2 regions of the Nocardia sp. CY15 genome follow, and region 1 is predicted to be linked to the other one. Evidence: predicted binding sites of a transcription regulator. Region 1 holds the regulator's gene; the other holds the start of a gene.
What was found. Region 1 encodes HspR, which represses chaperone genes until heat shock. Its sites were predicted from a motif close to ANNTGAGTNNNNNNNACTCANNT; they were not measured.
Positions count from the first base shown of each region.

Region 2: the regulator HspR is predicted to act here: its motif matches at 3,672-3,694, upstream of lon (endopeptidase La).

Region 1 covers NZ_VUOT01000002.1:43,360-58,883, reverse strand. Annotated here, with positions in the region: gene GVY39_RS06070 (FAD-binding oxidoreductase) at 1-1,097, shown strand, start outside; gene GVY39_RS06065 (FAD-binding oxidoreductase) at 1,112-1,891, shown strand; gene GVY39_RS06060 (globin domain-containing protein) at 1,892-3,061, opposite strand; gene GVY39_RS06055 (heat shock protein transcriptional repressor HspR) at 3,595-4,014, opposite strand; gene dnaJ (molecular chaperone DnaJ) at 4,014-5,171, opposite strand; gene grpE (nucleotide exchange factor GrpE) at 5,196-5,864, opposite strand; gene dnaK (molecular chaperone DnaK) at 5,861-7,711, opposite strand; gene GVY39_RS06035 (helix-turn-helix domain-containing protein) at 8,114-8,551, shown strand; gene GVY39_RS06030 (zinc-binding dehydrogenase) at 8,610-9,773, shown strand; gene GVY39_RS06025 (endonuclease) at 9,781-10,425, opposite strand; gene GVY39_RS06020 (dynamin family protein) at 10,560-12,104, opposite strand; gene GVY39_RS06015 (dynamin family protein) at 12,101-13,963, opposite strand; gene GVY39_RS35110 (S-layer family protein) at 14,015-15,524, opposite strand, start outside.
Region 2 covers NZ_VUOT01000007.1:40,872-56,395, reverse strand. Annotated here, with positions in the region: gene GVY39_RS11260 (TetR/AcrR family transcriptional regulator) at 124-708, shown strand; gene GVY39_RS11255 (PaaI family thioesterase) at 705-1,148, shown strand; gene lon (endopeptidase La) at 1,260-3,593, opposite strand; gene GVY39_RS11245 (hypothetical protein) at 3,935-5,290, shown strand; gene GVY39_RS11240 (TIGR03084 family metal-binding protein) at 5,404-6,195, shown strand; gene GVY39_RS11235 (hypothetical protein) at 6,549-7,235, shown strand; gene lhgO (L-2-hydroxyglutarate oxidase) at 7,258-8,442, shown strand; gene GVY39_RS11225 (SRPBCC family protein) at 8,580-9,050, shown strand; gene GVY39_RS11220 (ribonuclease H) at 9,061-9,633, shown strand; gene GVY39_RS11215 (hypothetical protein) at 9,708-10,493, opposite strand; gene GVY39_RS11210 (MlaD family protein) at 10,626-11,804, opposite strand; gene GVY39_RS11205 (MCE family protein) at 11,801-12,892, opposite strand; gene GVY39_RS11200 (MCE family protein) at 12,901-13,998, opposite strand; gene GVY39_RS11195 (MCE family protein) at 14,007-15,005, opposite strand; gene GVY39_RS11190 (MCE family protein) at 15,005-15,524, opposite strand, start outside.

The DNA.
Region 1 (15,524 bases):
ATGGACCCGAGCGGTTGGTCAGTGCGTTCTACGGACATTTGTTCGCCGAGGATCCCCGGCTGCGCGAATTGTTCCCACCGGTCATGGAGATGCAAGCCAAGCGCATCGCCACGGCGATCCAGTACGTGCTCGATCACCTGGAGGACTGGGAGCGGGCACAGGCATTCCTGGAGCAGCTCGCCCGCGACCACCGCAAGTACGGCGTCGAGGCCGCGCATTACGACATCGCCGGCCGGGCGCTGCTCGCGGCGTTCCGCGCCTACAACGGCGTGGCCTGGAATCGCGGCTTGGAGGAGGGCTGGCGCGACATCACCATCCTGATCTCCGCGTCCATGGCCATCGGCGCCAACTCCGACAAGTCGCAGCCGGTGTGGGAGGCCACGGTGGTCGGCCATCGCCGCGTGCTGGAGGACCTGGCCATCGTGCGGCTGCAATCCGACGGTCCGGTGCCCTACCAGGCCGGGCAGTACGTGCCGGTCACGATTCCGCAGCGTCCCAAGATGTGGCGTTATTTCTCCCCGGCGATCCCGTCCAACCCCTATGGCGAGATCGAGTTCCACGTGCGCAAGATTCGCGGCGGCTGGGTGAGCCCCGCGATCGTCAACGAGACCAGGGTGGGCGACCGGTGGCAGATCGCCGGCCCGCTCGGCGGCCTGCGCGTCGACCGGGACAGCGGGCGCGACGTGCTCATGATCGGCGCGGGCACCGGCATCGCCCCACTGCGCGCACAGCTGATCGAAATGGGCCAGCGCGGCATCAACCCGCGGGTGCACTTCTTCATCGGCGGCCGCTACCCCTGCGACCTGTACGACGTGGAGAACATGTGGCAGCTCTCGCAGAGCAACCCATGGCTGACCATCGTTCCGGTGTGCGAGCAGAAGACCAACCCGTGGTGGTACCCGCATCCGCCGCAGGACGCACCGTACGGCATGCACCGGCGCCTGATCGGTAATCTTGGCGCCGTGGTCGCGAGCTTCGGCGCGTGGGAGGACCGGCAGATCCAGATCGCGGGATCGGCCCGGATGATCGCGGACACCCGGCGCGCGCTCATCGCGGTCGGCACGCCGGAGCAGAACATCAGCTGCGACCCTGTGTAACGAAGGAGGCCCCGTTGGGGGACCCGAGCACGCTCGGTAACGGTGCGGATCAGGCGCCGGAGTGGACTTCGACCGTCGTCGGTCATCACCGGTTACGGCACGATCTCGCGGTGATCCGCCTGATCGGCGAATTCGTGCCGTTCGCCGCGGGGCAATCGGTCGAGGTGCGGGTGCCGCAGCACCCCGGTGTGCGGCGCAGGCTCTCACCCGCGCTGCCGCCGTCACTGGACGGCAAGCTGGAATTCCACGTGCGCACGGTGCCGGGCGGCTGGTGCAGCGGCGCGATCGTGGCCGACACCCAGCCGGGCGACGAGTGGCGCATCGGCGCTCCGCTCGGCGGGTTCTGGGTCGACCCCGACGGCGACGAAGTGGTGATGATCGCGGGTGGCACGGGATTGGCGCCGATGCGCGCGCAGATCCTGGAGCTGGCCCGCAAGCCGTCGCCACCGCCCACCTATCTGTTCATCGGCGGGCGATCCCCCCGCGACCTGTACGCCTCGGACATGCTCTTCCTGCTGGCCGCCGAATTACCTTGGCTCACCGTGATTCCGGTGGTCGAGAGTCCGGAGGACCCGGACTGGGTCGATGAGTGGTACGAGCAGTCCCGCGTCGACATCGGCTTCCCGCCCGACGACATGCTGTACGGGACGCTCGCCGACGTCCTGGGCTCCCATGGCGCATTCCTCGAGCACCAAGTGCTGGTCTGCGGCTCACCGGCCATGGTCCAGACCACAGTGGACCGCCTCCTGGAAACGGGAACTCCCCCGGAGCGGATCCAATTCGAGGGCCTGTGATCAATACAGCGGATCGTGGCGGATGTTCTTCGCGAGCGTTCCCGCTGCCATGAGGCGGAACTTCGTGGTCTGCACCATCGATGGGGAACCGGCGATCTGCACGTCGCGGTCGGGCCAGGCGCCGAAGCTCGCGACGACCTTGCCGATCTGGCCGGTGACTCGGGGTTCCAGACCGGGCCATGTGGTGCGGGGCTCGTCGGGTTCGGTGTACCACCACGGGTTTTCGTCGTGCTCACTGACCGGCGTGACGGTGAGCCAGCGGTTGGCCATCGCCAGCTTGCTCAGCGTTTCCAGGTCGTAGAGGTCACACGGGTGGTGACCGCCGACGAACAGGTGCACCTTCGGATTGGTCCGCCGCATCGCCATCGACATCAGCTGTGCCCGCAGCGGCGCGACGCCGGTGCCGCAGCCGACCATCAGCATCTTGCGTTTGATGTTGCGCGGAACGCCGAGGCCGCCGAGTGGTGAGCCGAGCAGCCACTGGTCGCCGACGACGGTCTGGCCGACGACGGCCGAACTGACCCAACCGCCCAGCACGCTCCGGACGTGGAACTCGATCTCCCCGTTGGCATTCGCGGGCACCGCGGGCGAGAGATAGCGCCACATGCGCGGCCGCGAGGGGATCTGCACGCTCAGGTACTGACCCGCCGCGTAGTGCATCGGCTGGTCCAGTTGCAGCCGGACGACGACCAGGTTGCGCAGCACCTCACGCCGCTCGATCACGGTGCCGGTCCACACCGGCGGCGTGGCCTCCTTCTCCGCCGCGCCGATCATGGTGTCGGCGATGACCTTCAGGCCCTCGTCCCAGGCCCGGTCGACCTCGTCGGTCCACATCTCCGTGCCCGCGAACACCTTGACGGCGGTCTTCAGCGCGGTGGACACGGCGGTGTAGTGCGCCGGCTGCACGCCGTACTTGCGATGGTCCCTACCGAGTTGGGCGAGGAAGGGCAGGAGCTTGTCGGGCTCCTCCAACCGGTCCAGCGCGTAGGAGATGGCCTTGACCAGGCGATCGCGCTGGGCGTCCATCGCGGCGGGAAAGAAATCGCGGACATGCGGGTAATCGGTGAACAAGATCGCGTAGAACGATCTCGCCAGTTTCTCCGGCCCCCCGTCCTCCGCAGCAACTGCCTTGAACGTGGTTCTGATCAAAGCGACAGTGCGCGAATCCATTGCCGTCACAACCCCATTTCGCACTCGTTCACGAACCATGCCGGCGAGTGAGGTGCTGCGGGCCACTCGACAGCAGCCGACGGAAAGGAGTGTAGGCGAGGTTTGCCAGCAACGGAATCTTTCGGAGGAACATCACGCGTGTAATTCTGTCGAAACGAGGTCGCCCGGCGAGACACGCCAGAGAAACCGACTGCACGACGGTGGATCTGGCACGAATTCGGTCGCGTTCACGGCGAATTGGCAACGGCCGCTTGGGAAATTCCATAGCGACTGGTCTGTTCTAGCGACATCAGAGCAACATGCATATCGCCACACGTAAAGCAAACCAGGCATACCGCACCGTTACCGTGATCCGGTCTATGGTGAGCAATCCCAGTTGATTCGACAACGAAATAACTTTCGCCACATGACCTCTGCCGAACGTGTTCTGGTTTACCGTCAGCAAATACAGGGTGATTCCGGCTCCCGAAACGACGAAGGCCCCGGCCTCGAATCGCGGTGTGCGACCGAGGCCGGGGCCGTCGTCGTGCCGGTTATCGCCGGTGCCTGCCGTCCTCACGACGATGCCGAGGCTGCCAGACGACCAACGCCGTACTGCGCTGCGGCGGCGAGAGATCGGGACGGTACCCGGCGCGCATTCGCTCCAGCTCCGCCGTCAGGTCCGCGACCTGGTTGCGCAGCTCTTCCACCTGATTGGTCAGTTCGATGATGCGCTTGATGCCCGCCAGGTTGACGCCCTCGTCCTGGGACAGCCGCTGCACCTCGCGCAGCAGCTCCACGTCCCGGGCCGAGTAGCGCCGCCCCCCGCCCGAAGTGCGTTGCGGCGTGACCAGTCCCAAACGGTCATACGTGCGCAGCGTCTGCGCGTGCATGCCGGCCAGCTGGGCCGCCACCGAGATCATGAAGAACTCGGCGCGCGACCCGCCGGACGCGTTCTTCGGTTCAGAGGACATCACGCACCTGCCCATCCCGCCCGTGGATCGAAGCCGCTGAGCCGCTCCACCTCCTGGTAGCGCTTGAGCGCCTCCACGGCGTCACCGTCCAGCTTCTGCGGTATCGCGACCTTCACCGTCACCAGCAGGTCGCCCGCGCCGCCGCCACGCTTGGGCACGCCACGGCCGCGCACCCGCAGGATACGACCATCGGCGGTACCCGGGGGCACCTTGACGCCGACCCGGCCGTCCAGCGTTGGCACCGAAACCGTTGTGCCCAGGACCAATTCACTGTAACTGACCGGCAGCACCAAGGTCAGGTCGTCGCCGTTGCGGCCGAAGACCTTGTCCTGGCTGACGTGGACGGTGACGAAGAGGTCGCCCGACGGCGCCCCGCGCAGTCCCGCCTCGCCTTGGCCGGCCAGCCGGATCCGTTGGCCGTCACCGACTCCCGGGGGAATCCGCACCGTGATGGTGCGCGTGCGGTTCTGGATGCCGTTGCCGTGACAGTCGACGCACGGGTCGTCGATGATCGAACCGCTGCCACGGCACTCGTCGCACGGCTCGCTGAAGCCGAACGCGCCCTGGTTGCGGCTGACGACGCCGGTGCCGTTGCAGATCGGGCAGACCCGCGGACTCGTGCCCGGTTTGGCTCCGCTGCCGTGGCACGTGGTGCACGGCGACGGGCTGGTCATCCGCAGCGGAACCGTGACGCCCTGGGCGGCCTCGCGGAAACCGAGCGTCGTCTCGGTCTCCACGTCGGCGCCGCGCCGGGGGCGGCTCGACGTCCGCGTGCCGCCCCGGTTGAACAGACCACCGAGCAGGTCACCGAGGCCACCGTCGGCGGCGCCCGCGCCGCCGAAGATGTCCCCGAAGGTGAATTCCTGCGAGAAGCCGCCACCCGCACCGGGACCGAACCCACCGCGACCGTAACCGCCACCCGCGAAGAGCTTGCGGGTGTCGTCGTACTCTTTGCGCTTGGCCGGATCCGACAGCACGGCATGCGCCTCGCTGACGGCTTTGAACCGCTCCTCGGCTTTGGTGTCACCGTGGTTGGCGTCCGGGTGCAAGTCACGCGCGAGCTTGCGGTAGGCCTTCTTGATCTCGTCCTGCGAGGCGCCGGAGGAAATACCCAGCTCCTTGTAGAAGTCCTTTTCGATCCACTCCCGCTGGCTCACCGAGCATCTCCTCCTCTCGCGTCCTTATTGTTCGTTCGCGCCGGCATCAACATCCGATGCCTCTTCGGTCGGCTGGTCAGGGGTTTCCGTCGAATCGGCTACGCCGTCGGTTACCCCGACGAGCGCGTGCCGAAGCACCCTATCGCCGAAGCGATAGCCTTTGCGCATCACGATGCCGATCACCGGGTCGTGGCCGGAGCCCTCGTGCTGCACGGCCTCGTGCAGGGTCGGATCGAAAGGCTCGCCCTCCGAACCGAACTCCTCGAGGCCCTGCTTGAGCAGCGCGGCCGACAATTTGTCGGCCACCGACTTCAGCGGACCGGACTCCAGGTCGCCGTGCGCCCGCGCCCGGTCGAGATCGTCGAGCACGCCGAGCAGTTCGGTGACCACCGACGCCTTGGCGGAGTCGATCGCGGCCTTGCGGTCGCGCTCGACCCGGCGCCGGTAGTTGGCGTACTCCGCGGTCAGCCGCTGCAGGTCGGCGGTGCGCTCGGCGAGCTCGCCGCTGATGGTGTCGGCGAGCGCCTGGGCGTCGCCGCCGTTGTCGGCCTCCGCACCGTTGCCCGACTCCGGGGCCTGCGCGGCCGCGGCGCCGTTGTCCGCGGCCTGCTGCCGGATCTCACCGGTCTCCGGGTCGATCTTCCGGTTGTCGACGAAGGTGATCGGCTCCTTCTCAGAGTTGCCCTCGGTCACTTCTTCTCCGTGTCGACCGGCTCGTCCACGACCTCGGCGTCCACGACCTGGTCATCATCCTGCGCCGAACTCGAAGCACCGTTGCCCTGCGCCGCGGCGTCCGCGGCGGAGGCCTCGTAGATGGCCTGGCCGAGGGCCTGCGACTCGGTCGCCAGCTTCTCGACGGCCGCCTTCACCGCGGCGATGTCGGTGCCCTTGAGCGCCTCGTTCGCCTCGGCGATAGCCGCCTCGACCTTGGTCTTGACCTCGGCGGGGACCTTGTCCTCGTTCTCCTTGATGAACTTCTCGGTCTGGTGCACCAGCGACTCGGCCTGGTTGCGGGTCTCGGCCTCCTCGCGGCGGGCCTTGTCCTCGGCCGCGTGCGCCTCGGCGTCCTTGATCATCCGATCGATCTCTTCCTTGGACAGGCCGGAGCCGTCCTGGATCTTGATCGTGTTCTCCTTGCCGGTGCCCTTGTCCTTCGCGGTGACGTGCACGATGCCGTTGGCGTCGATGTCGAAGGTGACCTCGATCTGCGGCACGCCGCGAGGGGCCGGCGGGATGCCGGTCAGCTCGAAGGAACCGAGCAGCTTGTTGTGCGAGGCGATCTCGCGCTCACCCTGGAACACCTGGATCTGCACCGACGGCTGGTTGTCGTCGGCCGTGGTGAAGGTCTCCGAGCGCTTGGTCGGGATGGTGGTGTTGCGCTCGATGAGCTTGGTCATCACGCCGCCCTTGGTCTCGATGCCCAGCGACAGCGGGGTCACGTCGAGCAGCAGGACGTCCTTGACCTCACCCTTGAGCACACCGGCCTGCAGGGCGGCGCCGACGGCGACGACCTCGTCCGGGTTCACGCCCTTGTTGGGCTCCTTGCCACCGGTCAGTTCCTTGACCAGATCGGAGACGGCGGGCATACGGGTGGAACCGCCGACCAGCACGACGTGGTCGATGTCGGACACCTTGATGCCCGCGTCCTTGATCACGGACTGGAACGGCGCCCGGGTGCGGTCCAGCAGATCGGAGGTGATCTTCTGGAACTCAGCGCGGGTCAGCTGCTCGTCGAGGAACAGCGGGTTCTTGTCCGCGTCGACGGTGATGTAGGGCAGGTTGATCGAGGTGCTCTGCGAGGAGCTCAGCTCGATCTTCGCCTTCTCGGCGGCCTCACGCAGCCGCTGCATGGCCATCTTGTCCTTGGTCAGGTCGATGCCCGAGCTGGCCTTGAACTTGTCGACCAGCCACTGCACGACCCGCTCGTCCCAGTCGTCACCACCGAGGTGGTTGTCGCCGGAGGTGGCGCGGACCTCGACGACGCCCTCGCCGATTTCCAGCAGCGAGACGTCGAAGGTACCGCCACCGAGGTCGAAGACCAGGATGGTCTGTTCCTTGTCGCCCTTGTCCAGGCCGTAGGCCAGCGCCGCCGCGGTGGGCTCGTTGACGATGCGCAGGACGTTCAGGCCCGCGATCTGCCCGGCTTCCTTCGTGGCCTGCCGCTGGGCGTCCTCGAAGTAGGCGGGCACGGTGATGACCGCGTCGGTGATCTCCTCACCGAGGTAGGCCTCGGCGTCGCGCTTGAGCTTCATCAGCGTGCGAGCGCTGATCTCCTGCGGCGTGTACTTCTTGGCATCGATCTCGACGGTCCAGTCGGTGCCGATGTGCCGCTTGACGGAGCGAATGGTGCGGTCGACGTTGGTGACGGCCTGGTTCTTGGCGGGCTGGCCGACCAGTACCTCGCCGTTCTTCGCGAACGCGACGATCGACGGGGTGGTGCGCGATCCTTCCGAGTTGGCGACGACGACCGGCTCGCCGCCTTCGAGCACGGCGACGACCGAGTTCGTGGTCCCGAGGTCGATTCCGACCGCACGAGCCATTGTGGTTCCTCCTAGTTGACGTACCTATGTGTGTCGGTGCCGAGGCGGACAACCGCCCTGCGACGCCCGGTGAAGGACGCCGCGAGACCTCGCCCCTAGCACCTCACGGAGCACGGCCCCAGCAATACTGAGCGTGGTCGGCTCAATCCTGCCCGGCGGGCGTTCCGGAGTCAACCGAAACTTGAGCCCTACACACTCAATCTTGTCGAAAAGCTCAACGGGCGACGCGCGCGATTAATTCCCGGACGGCGGCACGGAGCCGGAAAATTCTCGGGTCTGCCCGAGACGCCGGGCTCGACCACGAGGCGTGTCGCATCCGCCGTCGGTCCGCACCCCTCGGTTCCCCGCGGTGTCGCCGGTTCCCGCTTGATACCGTCGCCTGAACTGGCAGAATCGGCGGTCATGGACTCCTCGGCGACGACTTCGTGCTGCGATGACGGCGACTACGACGTTCTGCAGTGGGACACCAGGGCCGACTGCGAGGTGCGCCAGATCCTCGACCGGGTCGCCGACAAGTGGTCGCTGCTGGTTATCGCGCTGCTGGACCAGCGCAGTCTGCGGTTCACCGAACTGAAGCGGGCGATCGACGGCGTCAGTCAGCGGATGCTCACCAAGACCCTGCGGCATCTGGAACGCGACGGACTGGTCCGGCGCACCGTGTACCCGACGATCCCGCCGCGGGTGGAGTACGCGCTGACGCCGCTCGGCGCCAGCCTGCACACCACGATCAACGCACTGGTCACCTGGACCGAGACGCATCAGAACGAAATCGCCTCCGCCCGTGACGACTACGATCGCCGCGCGGCGGAGGAAGCGACGATGGGCGCTACCGCGCAGTAGGGTGACGACGGGCGTCCCGGCCGGGTCGCCCGCGCGCGCCGTCCATCGAGGAGCCGCCATGAGGGCCGCCGTCGTCACCGCTGCCGAGTTCGAGGTCGCGCGGCTGCCCACGCCGCGGCCTGGCGCGGGTCAACTGCTGATCGACGTCGCGCGCTGCGGCATCTGCGGCTCGGACCTGCACGCGCGCACCCACGCCGACGAACTGGCCGACCTGGCCGTGGCCACGGGCTACGAACACTTCATGCGCTCGCAGCAGAGCGTCGTGCTCGGGCACGAATTCAGCGGCACCGTGGTCGACTACGGGCCCGGCTGCCGCAAGCGGTGGAAGACGGGAACCCCGGTCGTCGCGCTCCCGATCGTCCGGCACGGCGAGCAACCCCATCTGGTGGGGCTCTCGGCCGCTGCGCCGGGCGGCTATGCCGAACAGGTGGTGGTCCAGGAATCGATGACCATGCCGGTGCCCAACGGCCTGCCCTTGGAACACGCCGCGCTGACCGAGCCCATGGCGGTGGCCTGGCACGCCGTGCGCAGAGGCCGCGTGGGCAAGGGACAGACCGCGTTCGTCATCGGCTGCGGGCCGATCGGCTTGGCGGTGATCAGCATGCTGAAGGCCGCGGGCGTGCGCACCGTTGTCGCCAGCGACTTCTCGCCGCGCCGGCGAGAACTCGCCACCGCGTGCGGCGCGGATGTCGTGGTCGATCCGGCGACGGAATCGCCGTGGGCAGCCGCGCCGAAGAAGAGCCGGATCAACGGCGTCACCGACATCCTGGGTCTCGGGTTCGACACCATGGACCGCCTGCGGCGGGTTCCGAACCTGCCATGGTGGTACGTCTTCCGGCTGGCGCACACGTTGAACGCGGGACCGGCCGGACCGGTGATCTTCGAATGCGTGGGCGTACCCGGGATCATCGACCAGATCCTCACGGCCGCACCGCCGCTGTCGCGCGTGATCGTGGTCGGAGTGTGCATGGAGGCCGACCGCTTCCATCCCGCGATGGCGATCAACAAGGAAATCGAACTGCGGTTCGTGCTCGGCTACGACCCCGGCGAGTTCCGTGACACCTTGTACATGCTCGCCGAGGGAAAAGTCGATCCCAGCCCGTTGATCACCGGGACCGTCGGGCTGGACGGCGTGGCGGACGCCTTCACCGCCCTGGGCAACCCGGAGCGCCACGCGAAGATCCTGATCGACCCGCGTGGTGTCGGCGCCGCGCCGATCTGAGAGCCGCTCAGGGCGCGGCGGCGAGGACCTCGTCGGCGATTTTCTCGTCCAGCGTCACCCGCACCAGGGCGGCGGCGAGTTCCGCGGTGTGGTGGTCCGGCGCCAGACGCGCCAGCCGGTCGGGGTCTTCCGGCAGCTGCACGCGCTTGGCGCCACGCAGTACGCGCTCGTCGAAGTGCGGCCGGACCCACGACCAGACGTCCTGGATCTCGCGCAGGAAGATATCGGCCCCGGTAGGACCGATGCCGTCGAACTCCTGGAGCAGTTCCGCGGCGCGCTGCGGGTCGTTGTCCGCCTTTTTCGCCAGTTCCCGCAGGTCACCGTGGTAGCGATCGAGTACGCGGGAGGCGTTGTGGCTCAGCCTCGTCGCGGTGCTCTCGTCGTATCGGCGATAGTTCCCCCGCCCCAGCGCATCGACCAGCTCCTGCCAACTCGCGTCAGCGACCCGGTGCGGTGTCCGGTAACCGCTACAGATCAGCTCTCGCGTCGCCCCGATCGCGATATCGGCGGAGATGCGGGCGCTGAGCAGCTGGGAAAGCATCAGCAACTGGAAGAGCGCGGCCGGTTTGTCATCGAGCGTGATGCCCGCTTCCTCGGCATATCCCGTGCCCGCGCGGACGAGCAATTCGTGTACGACGTCCTCTTGGCTCATCGTTACCTCCTCTCGCTACCAGGGCGCATACCCGGGCGCGAGGGGGCTACACCGGCGGCGCGGCCGCGGTTCGGCGAAACGTTTCGCCGCAGGTCACGGTGCTGTAGCGGTGCGGGCGCGGGGACATCCGCGGATCATTCCGGCAGGACGCTCAAGGTGCCCTCCGCGCTGCGGGCGGCGGTCAGGCAGGCCGTGGCGGTGAACTGGTCGGCGAGGGGGTGGCGAGCCCGGGCACGCCACTTCCGGACGGCGGCGACCGCCTGGGCACGCTGCGCGGGCAGCGGCGCGTCGATCGGCAGGCCGAGACGCAGGTGGGGTGCGATGCCGGAGCCGCCGATGAGGCGGTGCAGTTCGGCGAGATCGTCGGCGGGCAGCGTCAATTCGTCGGTGCGCAGGCGGCCGAGCAGGCGCAGCTCGGCGAATCCGTGCACGTCCGCGAGCAACGTGCGCACCCTCGGCAGCAGGCGGTCGGCCGGGGTGCCGCGGTAGGCGGTCAGCACCCGGGCCAGCGCGGTGAGCGCGGAATGCGCCTTGAGCTGGTCGGCGCGCTGACCGAACTGAACGTCGAGCACCGAGCGCAATTCGTCCACTCCGCTGCGGGCGGTCAATTCGGCGGCGAGCGTGGCCGAATCGCGCACGCCGAGCCGGATCAACGTCACCGCCATGCGGATGCCGAACAAACCGAACCGCTCGGCGAGCTGCGCGCGCAGCTCCGGCGGCACCGGCAGCGGCACGTCGGCACGCGCGAAACGGTCCGCCGAGAGCAACGCGGCGCTCAGCTCGTCGACCGGGACACGCGCCAGCGTCTCGAAAGCCGCGAACTCCTGCTGGCGCAGCGTCGCCGCGGCGAAGGCGAGCAGCCCGGCGACCGGGATCACCGCCTGACACAGACCTGTTCGCTCCAGTTCGCCCGCGAAACGCGTCGCGACGTCGCGCGCCGAGTGCAGTGCGTCGATGCGGCCCGCCCCGATCTCGTCGGCTCGGGAAACCACGCCGACTATGCCGAGCGGGCCTGCGGCGCCGTTGGCCACGGCGGTTCCGGCGCCCACACGCTCGAGGAACTGCACGTCCGTCGCGTCCAGCCTGCGCAGCAGATAGACGACCGCGTCGGCGCCCGGCATCGCGATTGCCTGCTCGGACCGCTCGTCGTCCGCACCTGGTGTCAACAGGCGCGCTGTTCGAAGCGACACCTCCCGCGACAGCGAGGACGTACCGGGGGTGTCGATGATGGTGGTGTGCGCGAGCGCCGCGGCGGGCCACTCGACCTCGAGATGGTCGACCTCACGCGGGGCCGGGACATTCCAATTGAGCCGGTCGAGGTCGAAGGTGAGCCCGTGCGTTCCGCTGCCGCGGCGGACCACGACGTGCGCGCGGGCGCCATCGGGGGCGTACGCCGTCACGCTGGGTGTCGAACCGTACCGGTACCAGGTGACCACCCTGGTGCACTCGGTCGCGTCGGTGGGAGCGATGTCTTGTCCCACAAGGGAATTCAGCAGGGTCGATTTGCCCGCCTTGATCGAACCGGCGAGCGCGACGCGCAACGGCTGATCCAATCGGCGGGCGCAGTCGGCCAGCATGGCACGCGGCCGCGGCTCGCTCGCGAGCGCCGCCTGTGCCGCGCCGACCAGCCGATGCGCCTCCGCGACGATTCCCGGCACCGCGCCACCATCACGTCTCACGGGGCTACCGTACCGGCGGGTCCCATCGGTAGTGCGGTCTGCATGGCATCGGCATATCGGCGCAGCTCGGCGACTACGCGCAGTTGCTGTTCCAGCTGTGCGCCGCGTTCGGCCCGGCGGGTGGCGACCATGCTCGCCGCCTCCTGCGCGGCCCGCAACGACTCATCGATGGAGCGGAGGCTGCGCTCGGCGACGCCCGCGTAGTGATCGCGCAACGCGCGGTGGATGCGGTGCAACCGGTCTTTCGACTCCTTGCCCGCCTGGAACGCCACATCGTCGACGAAACGGCGCACCGCCGCCTTCGCCTCGATGCGCCGCTTGGCCAGCCTGGCCTGCTTGTCGTCCCGGAAAGCCTTGCCGCCCACGATCAGCCCCGCGCCGATCGAGATCGGGTTGAGCAGGGCGAGCCCGGCGAAGGTGCTGGCCAGCCCCACCATGAGCACGCCGCCGTAGGAACCGCGCATGCCGACGAGCAGCTTGCTGCCGAAACCGATGTCCGGTTCCAGATCGGCGAGCGTGCCGGAGAGCGCACGGCCGCTATCGGCCCCCGCGCCGGGTCGCACATCCGGCAGGTCGACGGCGCCGAGTTCGGAGAAATGCTCGGCGACGCGCTCGGCGAGTTCGATCGCCCGGGAGTGGGTCCACAGCAAGTTGTCGCCGAGCGCGGTGTCGACGGTGCCGGTGAGGTGTTCGGCGATGCGGTCCCAATGCCTGCCCGGATCGTGCTCGTCGATCCATTCCTCCGTGCTGCGCGCGATGTTCCGCAGGCGGTCACGCAGATCGTGGTCGACGTCGCCGGCCAGGTCGGTGATGCCGTCGGCGAGCGTCTGCTGCCAGGCGGCGGTCCTGCGGTGCAGTTCCTCGGCCGCGCCGCGGGCGGATTGCAGCTCGCGCACCGCCGCCGCGCCCTGTGCCGGATCGCGGACCGCGACCAGCTCACTGCCCAGCGCCAACGCGAGATGCTCCGCCGCGGAGCGGATATCGCGCGCCACGGCGGTGCGTGTGGCCTGCTGATCGCGCGCCACCACCTGGTCGCGCAGGAATTCGTAGAGCACACCGAAGCCGGATTCGACACCCAGCTGCCTGTCCTGCAACCGCATCGCGTGGCTGCGCAGCAGCGACGACACCGGAATCATCGGCACGTCGAGGCGGGCCCGAGCGAGATGGCCGAGATCGGCCTCGTGCACCTGCCGCCAGTGCGGATACAGATCGGTCTTGGTGAGCAACAGCGCGACCGTCGGGCACAGCTCACGCACCTGCCGCAGGAACGCCAGTTCGGGCTCGGTGAGCTCGGTCGAGGCGTCCGAGAGCACCAGGACCGCGTCCGCGGCGGGCACCATGCCGAGCACACCCGCGGCATGGGCGTTGCCGTGCCCGCCGACGCCGGGAGTGTCGATCAGCACGATGCCGTCGGCCAGCAGCGCGTTGGGTATCTCGACCTCGAGGCGCACGATCCGTCGTCCCTGCGCCAGCGGCGAGCGCGAGTCGATCGCACCGATCTCCGCGATCGGCACCGTCACCCTGGTCTCCGCCCCGCTGGAGTCGCCGTGCGCCGCGAGCACCAGCTCCGCACGCGGCTCTGAGCCGTGCGCCAAGAGCATCGGAACCGTAGTGGTGACGTCGTCGCCGACCGGGCAGATGTCCAGGTTCAACAGCGCGTTGACGAAACGGCTTTTGCCTTGGTCGAGCTGTCCCGCGACGATAATGCGCCGACGCGGGTCACGGACCCGGTCGGCCGCCACTTCCAGGCGGCCGACCAGATCGTTGCGGCCCGCGGCACGCGCCGCCGCGATGGTTTCACCGAGTACCGAGAGCAGCGGTACCGCCGGTGGAGTGGCGTTCGGCGCGGGCGTCCCCATCGCGGTATGGACCTCTTTTCCGTACTACCGGGCATTCCTACCGGGCAACTGTCAGTGCAGGAATGTATCGCCACCGAGGTCGGCGCCTGCCGAACCGCTCAGCTCCGTGCCGGCATGGGTGTCGCCGAACAGGCCCGAGTCGGCGTGGCCGCTGGTCGTGCTGTCCAGGCCGGAACCGAACGCGCTCGACACGTCCAACGAGGACCAGGTGTTCGCGGTCGATCCGACGCTGCCGCCGAGACCTGCCCCGGTGTCCACTGTGCCGTGCGCCGCGCCGCCCGCCGAGCCGACCAGTCCGGCCCCCGCGTCCACCGCGCCGCCGACGCTCGACTGCGCCGCACCGCCGAGACCGGCCGTGGCGTCCAGGCCCGACGACAGGCCGGAGGTCGCGTGCCCACCCGCGCCGATGCCGCCGCTGATCCCGCTGTCCAGGCTCGAACCCAGGTGCGCTCCCGCGCTCGACGCGCCCTCGAGACCACTCGACAGACCCGCGCCCACGTTGCCCGCGGCGCCGAGACCGGTTTCCAGACCCGCGCCCGCCGCGCCTTCGATTCCGGTGGAGAGGCCGGTACCGAGACCGGCACCGGCTTCTGCGCCCGCGCCGAGTCCGGCCGACAGGCCCGAAGCGAGTCCGGCGCCCGCTTGGGCTCCCGCGTCCAGCCCCGCCGACAGACCCGAGCCCAGCCCCGCACCAGCCTGCGCTCCCGCGTCCAGCCCCGCCGACAAACCCGAGCCCAGCCCCGCACCAGCCTGCGCGCCCGCGTTGATCGCGCCGGTCAGGCCGGTCTCGAGGCCGGTGCCTGCCTGCACCGCGCCGTCCACGCCCGTGGACAGACCGCCACCGAGGCCGGTGGACAAGCCTGTTTCCAGCCCGGTCGCCGCTTCGATCCCCGCGTCGATGGCCCCGCCGAGACCGGTTCCCAGGCCCGTGCCGAGCTGGCCGCCGATGTTCAGGGAGCTGTCCAGTCCGCCGCCGAGTTCCGCTCCGGTGCTCACAGCCGCGCCGAGACCGGTCTCCAGACCCGCCGTCGCCTGCGTGCCGAGATTCCCGGCACCGCCGATGGCGGAGGAGAAATTGCCTCCCAGTCCGGTGGTCAGGTTGCCGGAACCCTGCACCGCGCTATCGAGGCCGCCGGTGAGTCCGGTCGTCGCCTGACCGGTGGCGTCGAGCGCACCGCCGAGACCGGACTCGAGACCGGAACCGATCTGCGCGCCCGCGTCGGCCGCTGCGTGCAGTCCGGTGGAGACCCCGGCGCCGAGGCCGGCGCCCGCCTGCGCACCGCCGTCCAGAGCAGCGTCCAAGCCTGTCGTCACCGAACCGGCCCCGTTCACGGCCCCTTCCAGACCCGCGCCCACACCGGCAGTCAGGTCCGTCGCGGCACCACCAACGCCCACGAGACCTGCACCCAAGCCCGTGGTCACACCCGCCATCCCGTCGATCGCACCTTCCAGGCCCGCGCCCGCACCGGCGCCGAGACCCGCGGTCAGGTCGGTCGCCGCACCCGCGGCGCCGCCGAGACCAACGCCCAAACCGGTCGCCGCATCGACCGCGCCCTCGAAG
Region 2 (15,524 bases), on a different contig from region 1:
GTGCGAACTGCCCGCCGCTGCCAGGCAGATCCGCCGATGTTCGCCCGGCAGTCCCATGCCGTCGAGGAAGCACGTCTCGCCATGCGCATTGCGCTGCCCGAGAAACAGAATTAAATTCGGTATATGAAGATTCGAGATCGGTTGCTGCTGGCGGCCGAGCGCCAGTTCGCCGAGCACGGTGCGCTCGACGCGACGCTGACGCAGATCCGGGACGCGGCGGGCGCCAGCGTGGGGGCGCTCTACCACCACTTCCCGGACAAGGCCGACCTCTACCGGCAGGTGTGGGCCAACGCGCTGACGGACTACCAGAAGCATTTCTGGGCGGTAGTGGGCGACAGCACCGACGCGCGTGCGGGCGTCACCTCCGGCGTGCGCGAGCACTTGCGGTGGGTGAGCGAGAACCAGTACCGGGCCACGGTGCTCACCTCCGCCCGTCCGCCAGGAGTGCGCGAGAGCGAGAGCAATCGCCGCTTCTTGTCCGATGTGACGCGCTGGTGGCGCACGCACGCCGGATACGGGGTGGTGCGTGATCTGCCGGTCGATCTGGTCTACGCGCTGTGGCTGGGCCCCGCGCAGGAATACACGCGGCAGTGGCTGGGCGGCGAGATGCGCATCGCCCCGGCCGAAGTCGCGGGCGAACTCGCCGACGCCGCATGGCTCGCCCTCGCCGCCGATCGCACCCGAGCCGCGCAAGAGGTATCCCGATGACAACAGCCATGAGCCTCGACAGCGCCAGGAAAGTGCTGGCCGCACAGCCTTTTGCCGACCTGGTCGGCACCGAGATCACCGCCTTCGGCGACGGAGCCGCCACCCTGATCATCCCGTTGCGCCGCGAACTGACCCAGCAGTTCGGCTACGTGCACGGCGGCGTGCTCGCCTACGCCGCCGACAACGCCCTCACCTTCGCCGCGGGGACGGTTCTCGGCGCGAACGTGCTCACCGGCGGTTTCACCATCACCTACCTGCGACCGGGCGCGGGCACTCGGTTGCGCGCCGAGGCATCCGTCACCGGGTCGACGCGCCGCCAGGCGGTTGCCCACTGCCGGATCTACGCGGAGAGCGCCGACCGTGAACCGATCCTGCGCGCGGTGGCACAAGGCACCACCCGGCTCGCGGAAAGCGACCTGACGAACTCCAACCCCGCCTGACTCGCCCCACGCGCGAATCGTCGTGGACCCAGTGCGCCCAGCTCGCGCGCCGTGCGGCAGACGAAAGGCCGGGCACGGAGCATTCTCCGTGCCCGGCCCTTCCAGCACAGGTCAGGCGGTTGCCGCGTAGGCAGGGCCCAAAGCCGATTCGGTGACCGGTTCGATGGCGTAGGCCAGGATGTCGGCCACGTCGGCGACGGGGCGGACATCCAGCGCGGCCAGCACTTCCGCCGGGACGTCGTCCAGATCCGGCTCGTTGCGCGCCGGGATGAAGACCGTCTTCAACCCCGCCCGCTGGGCGGCGAGCAGCTTCTGCTTCACGCCGCCGATCGGCAGCACCCGGCCGTTCAGCGTGACCTCACCGGTCATGCCGACATCCGATCGCACCTGACGACCCAGCGCCAGCGACACCAGAGCGGTGACCATCGTGACGCCCGCGGACGGCCCGTCCTTCGGCACCGCGCCCGCCGGGAAGTGGATGTGGATGTTGCGATCGAGCACCGACGGCTCGATCCCGATTTCCTCCAGGTGGGAGCGCACGTAGGTCAGCGCGATCTGCGCGGACTCCTTCATGACGTCGCCGAGCTGGCCGGTGAGCGTCAGGGAGCGCTCGCCCTCGGCGGCGTTCGCCTCGATGTAGAGGACGTCGCCGCCCGCGCCGGTGACGGCGAGGCCGGTGGCCACACCCGGGACGGCGGTGCGTTCCACCGAATCGGGGGTGAAGCGCGGACGACCCAGGTAGTCCTTCAAGTCGTCCAATCCGATCGTCAGTGCTTCCTCGACCGGCACCTCGTAGCCCAGTTCGGGGTCGTAACCCGCCGCAGCGGGAACACTCTCGCGCTCCGACAGCCGAGTGGCGGCCTTGCGCAACGCTTTCGCGATCAGCCGCTCCATCTGCCGGACCCCGGCCTCCCTGGTGTAGTTGGCCGCGATTTCCCGCAGCGCCTCCTCGCTGACCGTCACCTCGTCGGCGGTCAACGCGTTGCGCTCGAGCTGCCGCGGCACCAGGAAGTCGCGGGCGATGGCCACCTTGTCGTCCTCGGTGTAGCCATCGACGGTGATCAGCTCCATCCGGTCCAGCAGCGGGCCGGGGATGGTCTCCATCACGTTCGCCGTGGCGATGAACAGCACGTCGGACAGGTCCAGGTCCAGATCGAGGTAGTGATCGCGGAACGTATGGTTCTGCGCCGGGTCCAGCACCTCGAGCAGGGCGGCCGCCGGGTCGCCGCGGAAGTCCGAGCCGACCTTGTCGATCTCGTCCAGCAGGACGACCGGGTTCATCGAACCGGCTTCCTTCATGGCGCGGACGATGCGACCGGGCAGTGCGCCGACGTAGGTCCGGCGGTGGCCACGGATCTCGGCCTCGTCGCGTACGCCACCCAGAGCCACGCGGACGAACTTGCGGCCCAGCGCCCGCGCCACGGACTCACCCAGCGATGTCTTGCCGACGCCGGGCGGCCCGACCAGCACCAGCACCGCGCCGGAGCCGCGTCCGCCGACGACCTCCAAGCCCCGGGCCGCACGGCGAGCCCGGACGGCCAGGTACTCCACCATGCGGTCCTTGACCTCGTCCAGACCGTGGTGGTCGGCGTCCAGGACCGCGCGGGCGGCCGACACATCGGTGCTGTCGGTGGTCTTCACCGTCCACGGCAGCTCGAGCACCATGTCCAGCCAAGTCCGGATCCAGCCGGATTCCGGACTCTGATCGCTGGCTCGCTCCAGCCTGCCGACCTCGCGCAGCGCCGCTTCGCGAACCGTGTCGGGTAGATCGGCCTGCTCGACGCGGGTGCGGTAATCGTCGGCGCCGTCCGGCTCGTCCTCACCGAGTTCCTTGCGGATGGCGTTGAGCTGCTGGCGCAGCAGGAATTCGCGCTGGCTCTTCTCCATGCCCTCGCGCACGTCTTCGCTGATCTTCTCGCTGATCTCGGCCTCGGCGATGTGCGCTTTGGTCCACTCGATCAGGGTGGCGAGCCGCTTGGCCACCTCGGGGGTCTCGAGCAGTTCACGCTTCTGCTCGGAAGTGAGGTACGTGGCGTAACCCGCGGTGTCGGCGATGGCCGACGGATCGGTCAATTGATTGACCGCATCGATGATCTGCCACGCCTCGCGGCGCTGCAGCACCGAGACGACCAGCTTCTTGTATTCGGCGGCCAGTTCCTTGGTGCGGCCGTCCGGGGCTGAAGTCTCGACCGGCTCCGCCTCGACCCACAAGGCCGCGCCGGGGCCGGTGACCCCGTGCCCGATCTTTGCGCGCCGTTCGGCCTTGAGGACGGCCGCCGGAGCACCACCGCGCATCCGGCCGACCTGTTCGATGGTGGCGACCACACCGTAGGTGGCGTAGCCCTCGTTCAGGCGCGGCGCGAGCAGCACGGCGTCGGTCCCGGCGGCGCGCGCGGCATCGATCGCGGCCTGCGCCGATTCGTCCAGTTCGATGGGCACGACCATGCCCGGCAGCACGATCGGATCGGTCAGGAACAGCACCGGCAGGTTCTGTGGTGTAGTCACGTCTTCGACCCTTCCAAAAGTTGAGCGATGCCTACTCAACCCGCGATGGTTCGGGTTTGTTCCGTCCACGACCGAACGTTCGCCGACGGCGAATTCCCCACTCGGAACTGTGACGCGCGCCACGGACGCGGACACCGAGCCTCTTCGGATCCTCGCCCCGCCATTCGACTTCCGATTCGCCGGATACTCCTCGTTGACACCCCGTCCAAGGCAATGAGAACGTGGGGGCCTTGATATCTCATACCGGCGGTACCGCCGGATCGGCTTAGGGAGTCCTATCCATGTCGTCGCTCGCCGCTGGCGTGTTCATCGACTGGGAAGGATTGACCGGGCAGCCGAAATTCGTGGTCGACCTGATCACGTTCCCGATCTTCAGCGCGCTGGCCGGTTGGCTGACCAACTGGACCGGCGTGCTGATGCTGTTCTGGCCGATCCGGTTCCGCGGCATCCGCATCCCGGGCCTGCACGTGCTCTATCCCTACTTCCCGCGCCGGGTCCAGGTGTTGCCCACCTTCTCCGGCGACGGCCGCCGCCTCGGATTCCAGGGCTTCATACCGGCGCGTGCGGAAAAGATGGCCAGCATCTGCGTGGACAAGGCGCTGATGCGGATCGGGAGCCCGAAGGACTTCATCCACGAACTCGACCTCGACGGCATCGCCGACTACGTCGCGGTGCTCGCGCGCCAGCAGGTGCGGCCGCTGGTCGACGAGCTGATGTACCGGGAGAACCCGGACCTGTGGCGCACGGTGCCGCGCGCCGCCAAACAGCTGATCTACCAGCGGGTGGATCGCGAACTGCCCGCGCTGTCACGCCGCGCTTTCGCCTCGCTCGGCGACAACGTCGACCAGCTCATCGATATCAAGAGCTTCGTGATCCGCTACCTCCAGCAGAACCCGGCCATCCTGAAGGACCTGACCACCACCATCGCGGCGCCCGAGCTGCGCTTCATGGTGCGCATCGGCTTGCTCGGCGCTCCCTTCGGCGTGCTGCTGGCCCTGTATCTGCATGTACACCAGCACATTCCGGTATTCGGCTGGGTTCCGGGCTGGGTGATCGTCCTGCTCTCCTCGGCGGCGATCGGTGTGATCGTCAACGTCATCGCGGTGAAGATGGTGTTCGAGCCCGGCGACCCGCAACCGAGGTACAAGTACCTGTGGAAGCAGGCGCTGCTGGCGAAACGACAGCCGCAGGCGGCGACCGATCTGGCCCATATCCTGGCCTACCAGGTGTTGACGCTGCCGAACCTGTCCGAGGAACTGCTGGAGGGCCCGAACGGGGACAAGACCAGGCAACTGCTGGAACGGTTGATCGCCGACGAGATCAATCGTCAACTCGGGCCGACCACCACACTGGTGCGGGCGGCTCTGGGTCGTCGCCAGTTCGACAACCTCACGGTGGGCGCGGCGGGCGCCGCGGTCGGTCTGGCTCCGACCCTGACCGAGGACGAAGAATTCAACCTGGAGCAGGCCAAGACCATCGATGAATTCGCGGCGCGCAAATTGCGAGACCTTACGCCGGGGGAGTTCATGGAGATGTTCTACGCGTCCGTGGAACAGGACGCCTGGCTGCTGTATCTGCACGGCGCGGTGCTCGGCCTCGTCGTCGGGGCGGCCCACCTGGTGGCTTTCGGCTGGTAGCGAGGCTCTTTGCGGGCAAGATAAAACAAGCATGCTTGCCTTTTTTTGGTCCCGCTGCGATGCTGGACGGCGGCGGCGCACGAGGCGGTGTGCCCGGATCGGTAGGGGAACGGATGGCTGACCTCGAGGCGCTGCTCGGCGATTTCGCCGACGAATGCGCGGACCTGGAACGACTCGTCGGCCCGTTGGCCGTCGAGGAGTGGGCGCGCGCCACACCTGCGGCCGGCTGGACCATCGCCCATCAGATCGGCCATCTGGCCTGGACCGACGAGGTCGCGACGATCGCCGCCGCGGACGCCGAAGGCTTTCAGAAGCTGCTGGCCGAGGCCGGCCCTCGTGCGCTCACGTTCGTCGACGAGGCGGCCGAGAAAGCCGCCACCGAACCCCCGGCCGACCTGCTCGATCGATGGCGGCGTGGCCGCGCGTCGCTCACCGCCGCGCTGCGCGCCGTGCCCGCGGGGGTCAAACTGCCGTGGTTCGGTCCGCCGATGAGCGCCGCGTCGATGATCACCGCCCGCATCATGGAGACCTGGGCGCACGGGCAGGATGTGGCCGACGCGCTCGGCGTGTACCGCAGGCCGACGGAGCGCCTGCGCACCGTGGCCCATATCGGCGTCCGCACCAGGAACTTCGCCTACACCGTGCACGGAAAGACCGCCCCGGCGGCGGAATTCCGGGTCGAGCTGATCGCGCCTGATCGCACGATCTGGTCGTGGGGCCCCGAGACCGCCGAGCAGCGCGTGACCGGGCCTGCGCTCGACTTCTGCCTACTGGTGACCCAGCGCCGTCATCCGGACGACCTGGCGCTCGTGGCGCACGGCGACGACGCCGCGGAATGGCTCACTATCGCGCAGGCTTTCGCAGGTCCGACGGGTGCGGGGCGGACAGCGGGCCAGTTCGCCTGACCCGCCCACACCCGACCCGATCGATGACGATTCGGGAGCGGGCGAGCGCCACACTTGGGTGCGCCGTGTTCATGTCGACGGCCGGACGCCGTTGGCCGGGTGTCTCGAGGTGGCAGTCGAGAATGACGCTCGCCAGCTGAATGATATTTACCCGCCGCTGCGTTCGCGGAAACATCGACGCCATGTCCATGGTGGGGACCTGTGATTTTTCGGCCTTACGACCGAGCGTCGATGTGATCCCGCTCTCTTCGACGCGGCACTCTCCCCGATCCCACAGGTAATCTGGACGAGCGTACAGCTTCCCATGGTGCTGGTCGCCTGTGGGAGCAGCATCGCAGGGAAAGGAACGCATCGTGACAGCACACCGACCTGCCCAGGTCGCGCGGCATGCCGCCGTCGTGCTCGCCGGTGCCGCCAGCTTGAGCCTGACCGCCGCGGCCGGCGCTTATGTCGTCCAACAGATCGCCGACTCACAGCGCCCCGATACCCGGCTCGCCGCGCCGACAGCCCCGGAGACCCCGCACGAGCCCGACCAGGGACACAGAGCCGTCCCCTATCCGGCATTGACCGGCAGCAGCTTCGTCTTGCCCGCAGCGGTTTCCGCTCCACGTGCCGCCGAGCCGGAAACCTCTGCCCCGCATATTATTTCGCCGACAGAGCCGACCGCGCCGACCGCGCCCGCACCTATCGGCGGCAAAGTCCGGCTCGGCGACGCCTATGTCGGTGCGCAGGTCGCGGAAGTCCAGCACGACACCGTCTCCGTCACCGTGGACACGAACGCCTTCACGATGCTGACGGATTTCCTCCATTCCGAACCCGCGCCGCAGCAGCCGGACGAGTCCGCTGTCACCACTATGCGCACCGACGTCGACACTCGGAGCGGTGAAGTGCGACTGGCGTTCTCCGATCCGAAGCTCGGCGAGCACGATCTGCGCCTCGATCGTCACGCCGCGCCCGCCGCAACCCCATCGCCGGACGGAGACCGCCGCCAGCACCCCGCCGAACCCGCGCTCGGGACAGCGAATTCCGTGGCGGTGTGACCTACCGTTTACCCTGCTCGGCATGAGCGCCTACGACTTCTGCGTCATCGGCGGCGGCATAGTCGGCGTCGCGACCGCGCACCGGATTCTGGCGCGCAACCCCGGTGCGAGCCTGGTGCTGCTGGAAAAAGCGCAGCATCTGGCCGCCCACCAAACCGGGCACAACAGCGGCGTCATCCACTCCGGCATCTACTATCCGCCGGACAGCCTGAAAGCCACGCTGTGCCGCCGGGGTGCGCGCTGGACCAAGGATTTCGCCGCGCGCCACGACATCCCGTATCGGGTGTGCGGCAAACTCCTGGTCGCCACCGACGACGCCGAATACGGACGCATGCTCGCGCTCCACGAACGATCGATCACCAATGGCGTGTCCGTCGAGCTGATCGATGCGGCGGAACTCGCTCGGCGCGAGCCGCGCGTCACCGGGGTCGGCGCACTGTTCGTTCCCGACACCGGCATCGTCGACTTCAGCCGGGTGACCGAAACGCTCGCCGATGAAGTTCGTCGCGCGGGTGGGGAATTCGTGCTCGGCACCGAAATCACCGCGCTCACCGAGAACTCGGACGCGGTGGTCGCCGCAGGCCCGACCGGCTCGTGGACGGCACGCCGCCTGGTGGTCTGCGCTGGTCTGCAGGCGGACCGGATGGCTCGAGCTGCCGGGCTGCGCACCGACTTTCGCATCGTTCCCTTCCGCGGTGAGTACTACCAGCTGCCGCCGGAGCGGCACGGACTGGTCAACACGTTGATCTATCCAATCCCGGACCCCGAATTGCCGTTCCTCGGAGTGCATTTGAGCCCGACGATCGACGGAGCGCTGACCGTGGGCCCGAACGCGGTGCTCGGGCTCGCCAGGGAGGGCTACGGCAAAGGCAGTCTCGACCTCAGGGATGCGCGAGAAATTCTCGCGTTTCCCGGATTTCACCGGGTCGCCAAGGCGAACGTACGCACCGGCCTGCGTGAACTGCGCAACTCGTTGTTCAAGCGCGGATATCTCGCGCAGTGCCGCCGCTACTGTCCGGAGCTGACGCTCACCGATCTGCTCCCGCGGGAAGCGGGTATTCGCGCGCAGGCGGTTCTGCGAGACGGAACTTTGGTGCACGACTTCATGATCGAGCGCACCGAGCGCTCGGTCCATCTGCTCAATGCCCCCTCACCTGCGGCGACTTCGGCCATGCCGATCGCCGAGCACATCGTCGATCAGCTCTGAGCAGGCGCCGGACCAAACCCTTCCCAACCAACCATTCGGTCGAATCCGGCAATACGGCGCACCGAATCGCGCAGAGCCCTCGAATAAATAGGAGAGCTGTAGTACTTTTAACGCCAGTCGTGGGACAGGGAGGGCCTATGGGCCACATCAAGTACGCGAGTGACGTCGGAGCGCCCGTCGAGGTCGCTTTCAACTACACGGACAACCATCTGTTCGTACCGGATTGGATGTTCGGCATCGCGGACTTCGTGCCGACCAGCGATCAGGACCGCGGACTCGGCGCGACTTTCGCCACCACCACACGCCTCGCGCTGTGGCGGCCGACTTCCGCCTGCGAGATCACCGAATACCGCCGCAATGCGGTGATCGAGTATACGTTGCGGGGGCGATTGTCCGGAACGCTGAGACTGCGTTTCGACCCGTTGGGTTACGGACGCTCGGTGCTGACCTCCGAGGCGGAGTACAGTCCACCTCGCGGAGTCACCGGGCGACTCGGCGCCGGCCTTGTCGACGCCGCGGTCAAATCGGCGCTACGGCGTACCGAGTCCCGGTTACGGAGGGAGATAGAGGAATTCCACGGTACCGATCTTGTCGGTCGGATTGCGTAGGGTGCCAGCCATGATCATCGTGAGCACCGACGGATCCTGCCTCCGCAATCCCGGCGGCGCCATCGGCTGGGCTTGGGTCAATCATCAGGGCTCCTCGGCGAGCGGAGGAGCCGCGTCCGGAACCAACCAGGTCGCGGAGTTGCGCGCGGTGCTGGAGGCGATCGTCGCCCATCCCGGGTCCGAACCCCTGCTCATCGAGAGCGATTCGCTCTATGCGATCAAGTGCGCCTCGGAATGGGTGGCAGGGTGGCGGGTCAACGGCTGGCGCACGTCCACCGGTGGCGCGGTGAAGAATGTCGAACTCGTCCGGCAGATCGATCGGGCCATCGCGAGCAGGCCGGGCCCGGTCCGGTTCCGTTGGGTTCGGGGACATGTCGGTAACTATTTCAACGAGCAGGCCGACGCACTGGCCGGAGAAGCGGCTCGGCAGGCCGCGGTCACCGCGGCTGTCGCCGAGGCGAACACCGTGGAAATGCTCGCGGTGACTGTGGAGGAAGCGTCGACGGCGCCGGAAGCGCCGAAGGACAAGGCCGCGGGGAAGGCGGCCGCGCCGTCGGCGCCACAGACTTTGACGCTGTTCTGATGCGCCCGAATCGCCGAAAGCTGCCCGAATGACCTCCGGCGGTGGTGGCTCGGCCCACCGCCGGAGGCGCTCGGCTAGTTGCCCGGCTGCGGTGCGGGTTGACCAGACGGTGCGGGCTGCGGAGCTCCGCCCGGCGCGGGAGCGCCCGGCAGTCCGGTGCCCGCACCCTTCAGCATCGGCGAATCGAGCTTCTCGACCAGCCACTTGTCGCCCGATTTCTGCAGCTGGGCGATCACCACGACGAACTGGCGCTCGGGGTTGGTCTGGGTGAAGTTGGTCCGGAACTGCGTGAGGGTCACCAGCACTTTGGCCGAGGTCGTGTCACCCGACTGGTAGCCGCATTGCACGTCATCGACCCACGACTTGACCTGCGCCTGCGTCATCGCGTCCTTCAACGCCTTGGTCGCGTCGTCGAACTCCTTGAGGAACTCGCCCGTCGAGCCGGCCTTCACCTTGGTGAAGTAGTCGTCGAGGTTCTTCGAATAGTCGTAGACCGAGACGTCCTTGCCGAAGGTGCACGCGGCGTTGGTCGAGTCGCGGATCGCGTCGAGCTTGTCGCCGCGGTCCTTGCCCTGCATGAAGAACACGACCACCGCGGTGATCGCCGCGACCGCGAGCACACCGGCCACGAACGCGGCCACCAGCGGGAGCGACGTGGATTTCCCGGAGGGCGCGGCCGCCTTGGGCGAGTCACGCTTCGCGGCCGGCTCGGATTTGTCTGCCTTCTCCGCCTTGGACATCTCGGGCTTCGCCGCGCCAGCGGCATCCTCCGACTTCCCGGTCACCGCGTCGGTGTCCTTGTCGGAGGCGGCGGCCGTGCTCTCGGCGTCCTTGTCGGTCTCGGCGTCGTCGGTAGACATCGATAAAACCTGCACTTTCCCGGCGCGCGTCGATGCGCCCCGATTGGCTTCAGCGGCTCGCGAGAGCGAACCTTGGGCGTTCCACCAGCGAGTATGCCCGGCCGACGGGATGGCCGCCGGGCCGGGTGCGACTCACCGCACCGGAGGCAGGGTCCGCTCGTTCGGATCCACACCCGGCGGCATGTGCGCGCCGTTGTTCGGCACGTCGGGCCGCGGCGCGTTCGCGGCGCCGCGGATCAACTGACCCGGCGGAGGGTTCTCACAGTAGTTCCACTTCGGGATCGTGCCGTCCTGCACGACCTCGTTGCGGATCTTCGGGGTGTCGTAGGTGCAGAACGGCCGCGGCCAGATGTCGATCATGGCGTGGAATTCGCCGTTGTGGGCCGGGACGCCGAGCGCTTCGCCTCCGAGTGCGAGCGAGGGGAACAGTGCGCGCAGCGCGGGCAGCCGCAGCTGCGCCGCCTTGGTGATCGCCTGGAAGTTGGTCGCGAGGCTGGTGATCGGATCGGCCGTCCGGTCCACCACCGCACCGAGGCTGGTGAGCTGACCTGGCGCCTGCTCGAGCACGCGTTGCAGTTCCGCGTTCGCGTTGTTGAACTGCTCGAACAGCACTCCCGAGTTGCTGGTCAGAGTGGCGAGATCAGGCTGCGCGTTGGACGTCGTGTTGGCGATGGTACGCAGGTTGGTGATCAGGTTCGTGGTCTGGGGGAGCAATGAGTCCAGGCCGGCCATCGCCAGGCTGATCCCGTTGATCATGCCGCGCAGCTGATCCGGACCCCCGCTGAGCGCGATGTCCAGCTCGTTCAGGATGACCTGGAAGTGGTCCGGATTGATCTGCGCGATCAGTGCGCTGGAGTTGTCCAGCACCGACCACACCGGCGTGGGCGTGTAGATCTTCTCCGGATCGAACTTGATCACCGCGCCGTTGGCCAGGTACGGCCCCTGCTCGGCGTTGGGCCGGAAGTCGATGTACTGCTCACCCGCGCCGGACAGCGCCTGCACCGCGATCCGGGTGTCCAACGGAATCTTGTACTTGGACTCGATCTGCGCGGTAGCGGCGATGGCCTGACCGCGATCGGTCAGCTCGATCGAGGTCACCTTGCCGATCCGCCACCCGCGCAGCGTCACGTCGTTGCCGGGCTGTAGACCGCCGGAGCGGTCCAGGTTCACCGTCACCGTGTAGTCGGACGCCAACGGGTTGACCCGCATGACGTTCACCATCAGGTAGGTCGCGCCGATCAGCAGCACGAGCACCAAGCCCACGTTCGACAGGAATATCTTGTGTCCGAGCAATTTGCGCAGGGAACTCATCGCTGTCCTCCCGCGATCCGGCCCTGCACCAGTTGCAGCACCTGGATGAGGCTGCCCGCGAAGTCCTGCAAGTCGTGCAGATCCTGGAACTTGCCGTGCTCCGGATCGGTGAGCGCGCTGATGTCCAGGTTGGTCGCGGTCGCGTACACCGCGAAGCTGCTGCCGCGGAAGGTCGCGTCGACCTTCGGCCGGATCTCCCGCAGCCGGTCCAGCAGTACGCCGAAGCCGTCACCGGTCTTGGCTATCGCGTCCATCAGCTGGCGGGTGTTCTCCAGCAGTCCGGTCAGCTGTTCGCTGGAGGTGTCGGCGTAATTGCCGAGTGCGGCGCTGGCCGTCGACAACTTGGTCAGCAGATCGCCGATGGCCCGGTTGTTCTCGGCGACGGCGCCGATCATCTGCGGCAGCGTGTCGGCCACTTCGCCCAGTTGTGCCCGCCTGCCCTCGAGCGTGTTGGCGAGAGTGCTGAACTCGCCGAGCACGCTGTCGATCCGGGCGGAGTTGGCGTTCAAGCTGCCCACCACGCCGGTCAGCTCGGTGATCAGGTGGGCCAGCTGCTCGCCGCGGCCGCCGACGATGGAGTCCAGCTCGGAGCCCAGCTTGGACAGGCTGGCGATGCCGCCGCCGTTGAACAGCATGGAGACCGAGATGAGCAACTGCTCGACGGTCGCGCCCGCGGAGGTGCTGTCGAGGGTGAGCGTGTCGCCGTCGTTCAGCATTTCCGCGCCGGGCTCGGTCTTGGGCTTGGACACCGCGACGAACACGTCGCCGAGGGGGGTGGCCTGCCGCAGCTCCGCCGTGCTGCCCTTGGGCAACTCGATGTCCTTGCTGATGGTCAGGTCCACGATGGCCTGGAAGTTCTTCGTCTTGATGTCGGTGACCACGCCGACGTCCGAGCCGCCGATCTTCACCTTCGCCTGATCGGGCAGGTTCAGCGCGTTCTCGAAGACCGCGTGGATGGTGTAGGTCTCTCCGGCCAGACCCGGTTTCGGCAGCGGCAGCTTCTCCACGGTGAGCCCGCAGCCGGAGGTGACCGCCACACCGGCCACCGCGGCCACGGCGACCAGCGCCCTGCGTGCCTTGATCGTCATTCGGTACGTCATTTCGTCAGTCCGAGCAGTGCGGCGGTGAGCCCGTAGTCGGGTCCGAAGTCCTGCATGTTCCCGGTGCGGCAGCCGTCGGCCTTCATTTGGATGCGTTCGCAGAACAGGCTGACGATCTCACCCGACAGCGCGGTGCCGATCACCGCGTGCAGCCGGACGTACCCGTGCTCGCGGTTGACGATCCCGTCGATGTTCTGCATGACCATCGGCGCCAGGTCGGCGACTTCGGTGAGGCCGTAAGCGTTGTCGCGCAGCTGCTGGGTCACGTTGGTCAGGCCGGTCATGGTCCCCGACAACTGATCCTCGTACTGGGTCAACGTGGTGCTGGTGTTCCGCAGGAAGGCGAGCAGTTGGTCGAGCGTGGCCTGCAGGCCGGGGGCCTGCTCGGCGAGCAGGCCGGTCATCTGGGTGACCCGGTTGCTGAAGTCGCGCACCGACTGGTCGTTCTCGGCCAGCATGGTGGTGAGATCGTTCAGCTTGATGATGATGCTGGAGATCGCGTCCTTGTTGTCCACACCGACCTTCAGCGCACTCGACAGCGCGTTGAGGGTGTCGCGAATCTTCTCGCCGTTGCCGTTGAGCATGGGGTAGAGCACCCGGCCGGACAGCGGGCCGATGCCCTCCTGGCCCGGCTCCGGCTTCAGCGCGGCCGCGAACTGGTCGATGGTCTTGATCATCGTGTCCAGCTCGACCGGCGTCTTGGTACGGGCCTTGGGCAGGTGCGCGCCGTCGGACAAGGTCTCGCCGCCGGTGTAGACGGGGGTGAGCTCGATGTGCCGGTCGGTCACGATGGACGGCGAGATGATCGCGGCGACCGCGTCCTTCGGGACCTTCACGTCCTTGTCGATCGACATGTGCACCTCGACCAGAGTGCCCTTGGGCACGATCTTGTCGACCTTGCCGACATCGAGCCCGAGCACCGTGATCGGGTTGCCCTCGTAGATGCCCGCGATGTTGTCGAAGTCCGCGGTGATCTGGAGGGTATTACCCAATGCGTCGTTCACCGAGCTCGGCAGCAGCGAGCAACTGCCGACCGTCAGCGCGGCGGCGCTGATCATCAGCGTCTTCGCGACGGTCTCGGGCCGAAAGCCCATGCGGAATCTCATCCCTGGCACCCCTCGATAACTTCGGCGAAGCACAACCAGTTGTCCGGGAACAGCCACGGCAGGCCGACGTCACCGTACGGACCGCTGCCACCCCAGGAGTTCGCCAGGTAGCGCACGGTCGGCGGCATGAGCGACAGCATCCGGTCCAGGTTGTCCTTGTTCTTCTGCAAGCCTTCGGCCATGGTGTTCAGCTGCTGGATGGTCGGGCCGAGCTGATCGTTGTTCTCCGCGCCGATCACCTCCAGCTGCTTGGTCAGGGCGGCGATGTTGTCCAGCAGCTGGCGCAGCAGTGCCTGGCGCTCCATCACCCGATTCGCGATGGCCTCGCCTTGGGTGATCACCAGCAGAATGCTGTTGCGGTTGTCGCCGAGGATCTGGGTGACGCGGTCCAAATCCTTGAGCAGGATGTCCACCTCGGTCTTGCGGCTATCGATCACTTTGGCCAGTGCGCCGACGCTGTCCAGTGCCTGGGCGGTGAGCTGAGGCGAGCCGTTCATCTGCTCGTTGATCAGGTTCAGCGACTCGGCCAGCTTCCTGGTGTCGAGCGCTTCGAACTTCGGGGTGCCGACCTGCACCACGTCGGCCAGGTTGTACGGAACCGCGGTGTTGGAGACCGGGATCCGCTTGCCCTTCAGGCCCGAGCCGTCGCCCGGCTCCAGGTCGACGTACCTGGCGCCGAGCAGCGTGGCCATCTTGATCGAGGCGCGGGCGTCCGGGCCGAGCTTCACGTCGTCGCTGACGCTCAGCGTGAGCAGCACGTGGCTGCCCTCCAGTTCGGCGTCGACGACCCGGCCGGAGGACACGCCCGCGATGTTCACCTTGTCGCCGACCTTGATGCCCGCGGCCTGCACGAACTCGGCTTTGATCGACTGCTCGCCGACGCCGATGAGCTTGTACACGCTGGACACCAGCAGCAGCACCACGATGAGGACGCCGCCGATGATGCCCAACCAGAAGTACCGGTTGCTTTCGAACCTGGACCTGAGTCTGGTCATCATGGGCGGCACACCGCCGAGTGCGAGGTTCCGCCGATCTGGGAGAACAGACCGCGGGGGAAGAGGATGCCGTAGAGCGACACGTCCAGCCCGCACAGGTAGGCGTTGGCGTAGGCGCCCTCGGAGGTGTGCCTGCCCGCCGCCGACAAGACGTTCGGCAGGTCGATCGCCGCCTGGTCGAGTTTGGCGCCGTTGTCCAGCAACAGCGTCAGCGCCGCGCTGGTGGAGTTCTGCGCGTTGCGCAAGCTCGGCTGGATCTGGTCCATCATGCCGACCAGTGACGTGGTCGCGCTCGCGATCTGCTCGGTGGATGCGAGCAAGGACTGTCCTTGCTCGTACAGCCCGCCGATCAAGGCCCGGGTCTGGGTTACCAGGGTCTCCAATTCATCTCCTCGTTTCGCCAACCCCGACATCACGCCCGACAGGTTGGTGATCACATCGGACAGGATCGCGTCTCTGCGCTGGAAGTCGGTGGCCAGCTGGGCAGCCTGGACGATGAACGCGCTCAATGAGACGCCG